2 regions of the Vreelandella indica genome follow, and region 1 is predicted to be linked to the other one. Evidence: riboswitches for the same ligand, from Rfam matches in the RefSeq annotation. Region 1 holds a riboswitch; the other holds the start of a gene.
What was found. A riboswitch is a leader RNA that binds a small molecule or an ion and turns the genes downstream of it on or off. The one in region 1 is predicted to bind thiamine pyrophosphate.
Positions count from the first base shown of each region.

Region 1 (5,380 bases):
ATTTAACCGCCCAACGTCTCGGAAAGCGTTATGCAGCATTGATGGAGGAACATCTCTTCTCACCGTTAGGGCTTGACCACAGTTTTTACCAAGTGCCTGAAGCACAGCAGGCGCACTACGCTTACGGTTACTCGAAAGAAGATGAGCCGATTCGGGTGAACCCCGGCGTATTGGATGCTCAGGCTTACGGCTTGAAATCAACTGCTGCAGATGTGCTCACTTTTGTGGAAGCCCACATGAATGACTCAGCGCTGGAAGCCCCCCTACGCCAAGCCCTGACGGCCACGCGCACGGGGTACTTTGAGGTCGGCAATATGACCCAGGGGCTGGGCTGGGAAAGCTACGCCTACCCAGTAACGCTTGAGCAGCTGCTGGCAGGTAACTCACTTGAGATGATATTAGAGCCCAACCCTGCCAACCGCTTAACGCCCCCTTTAGCCCCTCGGCAAGAGGCGCTTTATAACAAGACCGGCTCAACCAACGGCTTTGGCGGCTATGTGGCTTTTGTGCCCAGCGAGCAGATCGGCATTGTGATGCTGGCTAACCGTAACTACCCCAATGGTGCCCGCATAGAAGCAGCGCACCAACTGCTTACCGCACTGGCAGAAGCCCACTGAGTCTCTCTCGCTTAAAACAGTCTAATGCCGCCGTTGGCGGCATTTTTTATGGCATCATCGCTAAGATCAAACAACCTAAAGTTGCATTTTTCGCTGTCAATAAGGAGACTATTACTCCTCCCCGATACTTACCTTCACTGCGAAGAGCCCTTTCCCATGCGTCTAAACGCCGATTTTAGCCACTTTGCCTGTGTTACCCCGGAAGAGTATCAGTGGGTCGATTCCCCCAGTGCGGGGGTCGAGCGCATGATGTTTGACCGAATTGGTGATGAAGTTGCCCGTGCCACCAGTCTTGTTCGCTACGCGCCTAATACGCAATTTGAGCGGCATACCCACGGCGGCGGCGAAGAGATCCTGGTGTTGGAAGGCGTGTTCGCCGATGAGCATGGGCGCTACCCAGCCGGCAGCTACTTACGAAACCCCATCGGTACCGGCCACACGCCACAGATTGGCGAGGAAGGCGCGCTGATTTTTGTCAAACTGCACCAGTTTGACCCCAACGACACGCTCCAGCTGGCGGTACCTGCGCATCGGCTTCCCTGGCAGCCGGATCGTCGCCCGCGCATTGCCTACAAGATGCTGCACACCTACAAGCAGGAGCGCACCAGCCTGGAACGGTGGTCGGCGGGCACCTCCATCACTTACCCCACGCTGCTGGGCGGCCTGGAGTTTTTGATTCTTGAAGGCAGCCTAAGCGATAGCGAGCATAGCTACACGGCGGGCACCTGGTGTCGCTACCCCAGCGGCGCAGCCCCTGCACTCACCGCCGGTGAAAATGGCGTGATGATGTACCTCAAACGCGGTCATCTGCCGCCCGCATAGCTTAGTGCTTAGCTTCGTGATAAGCCCAGAAACGGCAGCAGCGTAAGAGCCGCAATAAGCCCCACGGCTAACAGCACCAGCACCACCTGCAGCGGGTGAGCGGCCAAGCGATGCCACAATGTTTCCGCGTCGCCCCGCTCAACCGCTGCTTGATGCTCACGCTGGACGCGGTCAAGGCGCTCCGCCTGATAGGCGTCTAGCGCGGCGATAGCCGCATCATGCTGATGTGGATTACGTAGCCAGATAGCATCGACCCCCAGGCGGAAAAAGCCCGCCTGGGTTTCATAGGTATCAAAGCCATGGTCGGCCAACAGGTCACGCACTTCCATGGCCTCTTCGTCGGTAACGTGGCGCAGCCGGAACAGTAGTTCAGCCATTGGCGTGCCTCATGCGTCGCTTTTACCCGCCATCAGGTCTGCCTGAATTACTTCGATCCAGTAGCCATCCGGGTCCTTAACGAAGATAACATCCTTCATTTTGCCCTGATCAGCGCGTTTTACGAAGGTGACGTCGTGCTCGTCAAACCATGCCTGTGCCGCTGCCAAATCCGGCACGTTAAAGCAGATGTGCCCAAAGCCCTGGGGCTCGGCATTGCCATCGTGATAGGCGAAATCTTCCTGGTTTTCAGTCCCCCAGTTGTGGGTCAATTCCAACAGCCCCTTCTGGCTAAACGTCCATACGGTACGCGCGTCAGTCTCTTCCGGCACGCTGTCGCTCGGCTCCACGTTGGCTAAAAAGTAGAGCGAGAACTGCATCTCCTCGAAATCCAGCCGCCGCAGTACCTGCATGCCAAACACTTTTGAGTAGAACGCCAGCGCCCGCTCGGGGTCTTTGACCCGCAGCATGGTGTGGTTTAAACGGAATCCTTGGGTTTGAGGCGGTGTATCGACGACACCAGGATGCTGCTCACCTTGAAAACTCATCACGCTCTCCTGTCGCTAATACTGTTCATTGACTCTATTGAGCCTCACATACCGCTTACCATGGGGGCTTTATTGCCAGAATGCTAGCCCTTACAAGCACGTAGGCAGTGTCGTATCGGGGCACCGGTAAGCGCACTAGCAATCCTAAACAAAAACCCTACACTTATTATCCATAAGATTTACAAAAGAAGTTCCCGCCACATGATCGATGCCCCTGATTGAGGGCGTCCTTCAGGAGGTTTTTATGACTGCGATTGATATGACGCTGGGTGATCACTTAACCCTCAAGCAACTTTCCAATGCGCTTCACAACGGCTTTTCGCCCATTGTTGAAGTGGAGTCGATGGATGGGATTTACAGAGTGCGCTTTCATCACGCTAACGGCGTGTCTGACCTCAGTGATAACAAAGGGCACGTCAGTACTTTTCTCGGCACGGGTGAAATCCGCGATACCTTAGGCCAACTTGGCTTGACCCACGGCGTGCTGACCTTCGCTGACCAGTGCGGTGACGAAATGATTGGGATAGAGGGGAAAGCCATAACGCCTGACGAGATGCTCACCTACGGCACGCGTATTTCGTTTCGTTAGATTGCCATCGTCTGTATCCAGGGGTTTACAGGGCTACTCCAGGCAAGGATAGTAAGCGCTCGACAGGGGCGCCCTCCGTTACGGTTGGGCTGAGACGCACCCTTTGAACCTGAACCGGATAACACCGGCGTAGGGAGTCATGGTACCGCTTACCACCTCCCCGCCGGGAGGATGCTATGACCCTACCTCCGCTTGGCGATTACCTTGCAACGCTGCGCGCAGTGACACCGTTAGTCCATTGCATGACCAATTATGTCGCCATGAACAGCACGGCCAACCTGTTGCTAGCCACGGGCGCGTCACCCGCAATGCTGCATGCTCCAGAGGAAGTGGCAGAGTTCACCGCTATTTCTGCCGGGCTGTCGATCAACATTGGTACCATCTCTGCCCACTGGGCGGACGCGATGTTGACCGCAGCGGCCACCGCCAGCCAGCACTCGATTCCCTGGGTATTAGATCCTGTCGCCGTTGGCGCGACCCGCTATCGACAATCGCTGTGCACGCGGTTACTCGCGTTAAAGCCTAGCGTGATTCGTGGCAATGCCTCTGAAATTCTGGCGCTTAATGGGTTAGCCAACCAAGGCCGCGGCGTGGACTCGACAGCTGCCGCCGACCAAGCCATAGACGCAGCGATAGCGCTAGCGCAAAAACATGGCTGCGTTGTCGCGATGACCGGTGAAAGCGACTGGGTGACGAATGGCACACAGCACTATCGTATTAACGGTGGCCACCCCTTAATGCCCCGTGTCACAACGTTAGGCTGCGGCCTTAGCGCACTGGTCACCGCCTTTGTTGCGGCCAACCGTGAAGCCCCGCTGGAAGCCACCGCCGCGGCGCTAGGCTGCTTTGCCGTCGCTGGCGAGCGGGCGGGCAGTACTGCTCAGGGCCCAGGCAGTTTCCAAGTCGCTCTGCTGGATGCGCTTTATCAACTTACCCCTGACGACCTCTCTGCTCATACTCAGTTGGAGTCACTCCATGCCGTATGATCTATCGCTTTATTTGGTGACCGACACTGCGCTTTGCGACGATTATGGCCTAGAGCAGACGGTTGAAGCAGCGGTAAGAGGTGGTGTGACCATCGTGCAGCTACGCGATAAGCATGCCAGCGATGAACAGATGGTTACTCAGGCCAAGCGGCTAAAAGCACTGCTGGCAGGCACCGGGGTGCCGCTCATCATTAACGACCGTTTACAGGTAGCGCTAGAGAGTCAGGCAGATGGCCTGCATGTCGGTCAGAGCGATGCCGCTGTTCAGGAAGCACGCCGAGCGCTAGGTGAACAGGCGATTATTGGCCTGTCGATCAATACCCTCGCTCAGCTCCAAGCGGCGCCCATGGCGTTAATTGATTACGTTGGCATTGGGCCCGTGTTTGCAACAGTGAGCAAACAGGACCACGCCCAGCCTATCGGCTTTGGCGGCTTGGCTTCGCTGGTCAAAGCGTGCCCACTGCCCAGCGTGGCGATTGGTGGGTTGAAAGCTGAGCATGCCATTAGTGTGCAGCGGGCGGGAGCGAACGGATTAGCGGTGATTTCAGCCATTTGCGGCCAACCCGATCCTTTCCAGGCGGCACGCGCCTTTCAGGTCGCTGCTGCGTCATGAACCAAATAGAGCATATCGTTGCTTTCGTGCGAGTCGCCGAGCTGGGTAGCTATACCCGGGCAGCTGAAGCACTCGATATTTCGCGTACCCGCGTGTCGCGTCAGGTCATGGCACTGGAGAAGGCACTCGGGGCGCGACTGATACAGCGCACTACGCGTCGCCTGCATCTCACGGAAGCAGGAGAGCGCTATTTAATGCGCGCCCAGGGTGTGCTGCAAGCGCTCGATGAAGCCGCTGCTGAAGTTGGCCAAGGTACCAGCGATGTGCGCGGCCGTTTACGCGTAAATGGGCCCATGAGTTTTGGTACCCGCTACTTAACGCCACTCGTCACCCAGTTTATGCTTACCCACCCGGCGCTTGACGTGCGCCTGGACCTTAATGACCGTCGCGTTGATCTACTTGAAGAGGGTTATGACGTGGCGATCCGTATCGGCAGCCTGCCCGACTCCAGCCTGGTGGCACGCCGCCTGACCCGCTGCCGTTTGCTGTTTTGTGCCTCCCCTGAGTATCTTGCCACCCACGGCGAACCCGTTAGCGTTAACGACCTTAATGAGCACCGCTGCCTGCGATATCGTAGTGGCCAGCAGAGCGCTGACTGGCAAATTGCTACGCAGTCTTTGACGGTTAATGGCCCACTGGAGAGCAATAATGGTGATGTACTGACCCAGGCTGCTGAAGCGGGCTTAGGCATCGCACAACAGCCCAGTTTTCTGGTCACGGAGAGTATTGTCAGCGGGCGGTTAGTGCCGATTTTAACCGACGAGCCCGCGGTGCGGCTCGACGTTCACGCGCTCTACCCTGCCCGGCGGTATCTGCCCGCCAAGGTGGAG
Region 1 is NZ_JBANSO010000004.1:55,388-60,767, forward strand. It holds gene ampC (class C beta-lactamase) at 1-617, shown strand, start outside; gene V8L71_RS03745 (cupin domain-containing protein) at 774-1,439, shown strand; gene V8L71_RS03750 (DUF6164 family protein) at 1,448-1,816, opposite strand; gene gloA (lactoylglutathione lyase) at 1,826-2,362, opposite strand; gene V8L71_RS03760 (hypothetical protein) at 2,607-2,951, shown strand; TPP riboswitch at 3,006-3,104, shown strand; gene thiM (hydroxyethylthiazole kinase) at 3,128-3,937, shown strand; gene thiE (thiamine phosphate synthase) at 3,927-4,550, shown strand; gene V8L71_RS03775 (LysR family transcriptional regulator) at 4,547-5,380, shown strand, end outside.

Region 2 (5,380 bases), on a different contig from region 1:
GGCGAGAGATGGCGTTGCGCTCCACCAGATTGGCCGAGCGCTCGTAGCGCTTGCGCGAGGCGTTCAGCTCTGCCTGGCGCTGGTTGACCACGGCTCTTGCGGTTTCCAGCTCGCTCTGGCGCATGGCGACCATGGCTCGAGCCGTCTCCAGGGCATTCTCGGCCCGGCGGGTCTGCGCTCTGGCCTGGGCCAGCTCGGCCGCCAGGGTGGCGGTATCCATGCGGGCCACCGTTTGGCCGGCCTCGACGAACTCGCCTTCCTCGACCAGTACTTCTTCGAGGCGACCGGCGACCCGAGTGGCGATATCGATCTCGGTGGCTTCGATGCGCCCGTTGCCTTGGGTGATGCCCTCGCCTAGGCCCTCCGGCTGCAGTTCCCACCAGGTCAACCAGGCCGCGATGCCTATAACAACTATGGCTGCCAGGCCCTTGAACCACTGTCTTTTACTGCTGAACTTCATAATGTTGCATCCTCGGTTGGCGGATGGCCAGACGATTGATGAGCAGCTCAGAGGATGGGCCAGGGCCAAAGGGCTTAAGCTCGTCGCTCTGTGCCAGCGGTGGCGCATCACAGAACGTAATAAACGGATTCTATTATCCTATTATTATTAATTGTGATTTTGATTTAGGTCAATTAAATACCGACTAGTCGGTATTTAATTGATAGTATTTGCTATGAGCTGGGTAGCTATACCAAGGTTTTTTTCGTCACTCTCAAATGTTAAATGAGCTACGTTGCGCAAAACTACTGTTAAGCCATACTTTTGGGGCAGCGCTAGAAAACAAAGGAGCACACAAGCGATGGGAGGTTGCGGCCATTTTTTAGCGCTCCCCAGGGAAAAGCCGCAGCAAGCAGTAAATTATCGTGCGTTGGTAGATTTAAACTTCCTGATACAGCTCACTCCCTTTGTTGCGGAACTTCTCCGCCTGCTCCTCCATGCCTTTCATCACCGCTTCCTGATCACCGTTCAGGCCGTGCTCATTGGCATAGTCACGCACTTCCTGGCTGATCTTCATGGAGCAGAACTTCGGCCCGCACATGGAGCAGAAGTGCGCCACCTTGGCGGAATCCTTCGGCAGGGTTTCATCGTGGTATTCACGGGCGGTATCCGGGTCTAGGCCCAGGTTGAACTGGTCCTCCCAACGGAATTCGAAGCGCGCCTTGGAAAGCGCGTTGTCGCGCCGCTGTGCCGCCGGATGGCCCTTGGCCAAGTCCGCTGCGTGGGCGGCAATCTTGTAGGTGATGATGCCGGTTTTGACATCGTCTTTATTGGGCAGGCCCAGATGTTCTTTCGGAGTGACGTAGCAGAGCATGGCGCAGCCAAACCAGCCGATCATCGCTGCCCCAATACCCGAGGTAATATGATCGTAGCCGGGAGCGATATCCGTCACCAGCGGCCCAAGGGTATAGAAGGGCGCTTCGTCGCAGTACTCCAGCTGCTTATCCATGTTCTCTTTCACCAAGTGCATGGGCACGTGGCCGGGACCTTCGATCATCACCTGCACATCGTGTTTCCAGGCGATATGGGTCAGCTCGCCAAGGGTCTTGAGCTCCGCCATTTGCGCTTCGTCGTTGGCATCCGCCACCGAGCCGGGGCGCAGACCATCGCCGAGGGAGAACGCCACATCGTACTGCTTGCAGATCTCGCAGATGTCCTCGAAGTGGGTGTACAGGAAGCTCTCCTGGTGATGGTACAGACACCACTTGGCCATGATCGACCCGCCGCGGCTAACAATGCCGGTGACTCGTTTGGCGGTGAGCGGCACATAGCGCAGCAGTACCCCGGCGTGAATGGTGAAGTAGTCCACGCCCTGTTCGGCCTGCTCGATCAGCGTATCGCGGAAGACTTCCCAGGTGAGGTCTTCGGCAACACCATTGACCTTCTCCAGCGCCTGATAGATAGGCACCGTGCCAATCGGCACCGGCGAGTTGCGCAGAATCCACTCGCGGGTTTCGTGGATGTTCTGCCCAGTGGAGAGATCCATAATGGTGTCCGCGCCCCAGCGGATGCCCCAGGTCATCTTATCCACCTCCTCTTCAATGGAAGAGGTGACCGCCGAGTTGCCCAGGTTGCCGTTAATCTTGACCAGGAAGTTACGGCCAATAATCATCGGCTCGCTTTCCGGGTGGTTGATATTATTGGGAATAATCGCCCGCCCGCGGGCGACTTCATCACGCACGAATTCAGGGGTAATCTCATCCGGCAAGCTGGCACCAAAGCTTTGGCCGGGGTGCTGATGGCCCAGTATCCGCTCTACCTCAGCGGTACCTAACGTTTGGCGACGCTGGTTTTCCCGTAGCGCGATAAACTCCATTTCCGGGGTAATAATCCCTTGGCGGGCGTAGTGCAGTTGAGTCACGTTCTTGCCTGCTTTAGCCCGGCGTGGTGTGCGGGTTAAATCAAAGCGCAGCTGGGCAAGCGTCGGGTCGTTGGCGCGACGGTTACCGTAATCAGACGTGGGGCCTGATAGGAATTCGGTGTCGTTGCGCTCTTCAATCCAAGCGCGGCGCAGGGCGGGCAGGCCCTGACGTAGATCAATCAGAGCATCGGGGTCGGTATAGGGGCCGGAGGTGTCGTACACCAGCAGCGGCGGGTTCTCTTCGTCAATGCTGCTGGTTTTGGTGGGCGAGAGGGTGATTTCCCGAAACGGTACGCGAATATCTGGCCGCGAGCCTTCCACGTACACCTTGCGCGAAGCGGGCAGCGGCGCAATGGCGGCGGCATCGACCTGGGCGGTTTCGGCTAGAAAATGGCTCGTTTTGCTCATGGATTGGTTCCTTTTAGTTGTTAGTAATTAATGAGAGAGGTCTTCGTCTATCAGCTCTAGGCCCATCTGCCAGAAGTCGATTTCCAGGCGGGTGGCATCGCGGAATATCTTGGCAAGCTCTTTAAAGCGGGCGGGGGTCACATCGGCAAGGCGGGCGTTGAGCCATTCAAGCTCCGCCTGCATGGCAGCCTGAAACTCCTCGCCTTCGTACATGGCAATCCAGGCATCAAAGGGGTTTTGTTTACCGCGCAGCGTGGAAGGCTGGGCGTTTAGCCAATTGGCGATTTCGCCATAGCCCACTAGGCAAGGGGCTAATGCCACATGCAAATCGAGCAGGTCGCCACGGTTGCCGGTATCTAATACATAGCGGGTGTAGGCCAGCGTCGCTCTGGCTTCGGGAAGCTCCGCCAGTTCTTGCTCGGAAATCCCCCACTCCTGACAAAAGCCCACATGCAGGCCCAGCTCCACGTCCACAATGGCTTTCAAGCCTTCATGGGCTTGGCGCAGATCCGCCAGGGTGGGGCTTTTATAGGCGGCCAGCGCGTAGGCGCGGGCGAAGTGGATCAAAAACAGGTAATCCTGTTTCAGGTAGTGGCGAAACGACGCCTCAGGCAGCGTGGCATTGCCCAACTGACGCACAAAATCGTGCTCAATATAGGCGCGCCAATCTTGCTGGCAGGCGGTGGTGAGATCGGTAAAGCGGTAGCCCATGATGCCTCCGGTAGTAATGATCCGGAGGGCAGGCGAAAAAGATCGAGGAAATGGCACGGAAAGGTGGCGTAAAGGAGCGCCGCGGCCATCGCTTGATCCCTACGCCGGTACCCGCGCCGCAACTCATGTGAGCAGCAGCGCATTAGCCGGATCAGGTTCAGCGGGACCAGCGCTCGGCAGCAAAAATGCTAGCCCTGCGCCATCTCAGCCGGATTTCACCGGCACCCCGTCAAGCTGTTCGTTAGCGGAGTCTAGGCTGCGGATGGGGGAGATGCAAGGGGGCATGATTGGAGATAAAAAATCGTGCAAGCTGCGACTTTTGGTTAAGCGGCCAAAATTGGCTTTGCTATAAAGGGAGTCTATGGGTAGAGTCAAATTGGTGGCTGCAAACCCCCAGTTAATGTGCCGTCGCGTTTATTGAAGCTGTGTGGCTAAGTATATTTAGCATGCATCTCTAGCTGCCTATATTCGCTTGAGTGTATTAATAGGTGAAAATTATTTTTTATAAGAGCTATTTTAATGAAGATAGAAGCAAGCGATAAAGAAGTTCAAGAAGTTTTTTCTTCTGGTTATTTCAAAATACCTAGATTCCAACGCCCCTATTCATGGGGTAAAGATGAAGTGGATAATTTTTGGTCTGATATTATTGGCGATAAGAGTGATAGTTACTTTATTGGGTCAATGGTTGTTTATCAGGCAAGTAAGCCATACTTTGGTATTGTTGATGGACAGCAGCGACTAACAACTATAACAATAGTTTTATCAGTAATTAGAGATGCATTTTTAAAGTTAGGCGAAGAAAATCTTGCAAAGGGTGTTCATAAGTTTATTGAAACCCCCAATAATGACTATGTGAATGAGTTTGTACTTAACGCAGAAACTTCATTTCCATATTTACAGAACCATATTCAGTCATTTGATGAATCAAGCTCTGATATCAAGATAGATTGTGAAGTTGGTGTGGAAGAATCAAATTTAAAGTTTGCCTATGAGCTTTTAACGCAAAAGCTAGGGCAACTTATACCCTTGCATCAAACGGCTGGCTCTCAGATTGAGTTTTTTGCACATACTGATCCTGTTCTTAAGTTAAAAGAGCTAAGAGATAAGTTTTTATCGCTTAAGTTGGTTTTTATCCAATTAGATAACGAGGATGATGCTTATTTGATTTTTGAAACACTTAATGCTCGCGGTCGAGACTTAAAAACCTCTGATCTTGTGAAAAATTTAGTGTTGAAAACTATTAAAAATACTCATTCAACACTTGATAGCCCGAAAGAAGCATGGAATCGCTTAGTAAAACGCTTTGATGATATTTCTGATAGTAGTGTTATTGATACATTCTTATTGCACTACTGGATTTCTAAGCATGAGTATACGACAGATAAAAAACTGTTTTCTCTCATTAAACGTTATATAAATAAGGACTTGGGTAACGCAAGGGTTTTGCTAAAAGACTTGAGTGAGCATGCTGTAAGTTACTCGAAGATGCTTAGCCCAGAGAGCTCTGGTTGGGGAAAAGAACAATATGAAGTCCAGCAATCATTGACTGCCTTAAATGGTTTTAAAGTTAAGCAGCAATCGTCTTTTGTATTGTCCTTGCTCGTAGCCTATTCAAATGGAAAAGTATCACTTAAGCAGCTTAAAACAACTCTGAAGAGAATTGAGCATTTTCACTTTGTTTTTAATGCCATTACTCAGCAAAGATCTTCAGGGAGTATAGCGACGATGTACTCACAACATTCTATTGATTTGTCAAAAGCTCACGACAATGATTCTGTGCAAAAAGTTTTATCAAGTATAACAAGAAAGCTAAAAGAAAAGCTTCCGTCATATAGTGAGTTTGAGGTCAAGTTTTTAGAGTTGAACTATCTATCAAATAGAACTAAGTATAAAAGCATCAT
Region 2 is NZ_JBANSO010000003.1:79,618-84,997, forward strand. It holds gene V8L71_RS02945 (HlyD family secretion protein) at 1-460, opposite strand, end outside; gene thiC (phosphomethylpyrimidine synthase ThiC) at 879-2,768, opposite strand; gene tenA (thiaminase II) at 2,796-3,479, opposite strand; TPP riboswitch at 3,559-3,718, opposite strand; gene V8L71_RS02960 (DUF262 domain-containing protein) at 3,999-5,380, shown strand, end outside.
Region 2: it holds a riboswitch for thiamine pyrophosphate, as region 1 does, so the genes downstream of both, tenA (thiaminase II) here and thiM (hydroxyethylthiazole kinase) in region 1, are expected to answer to the same signal.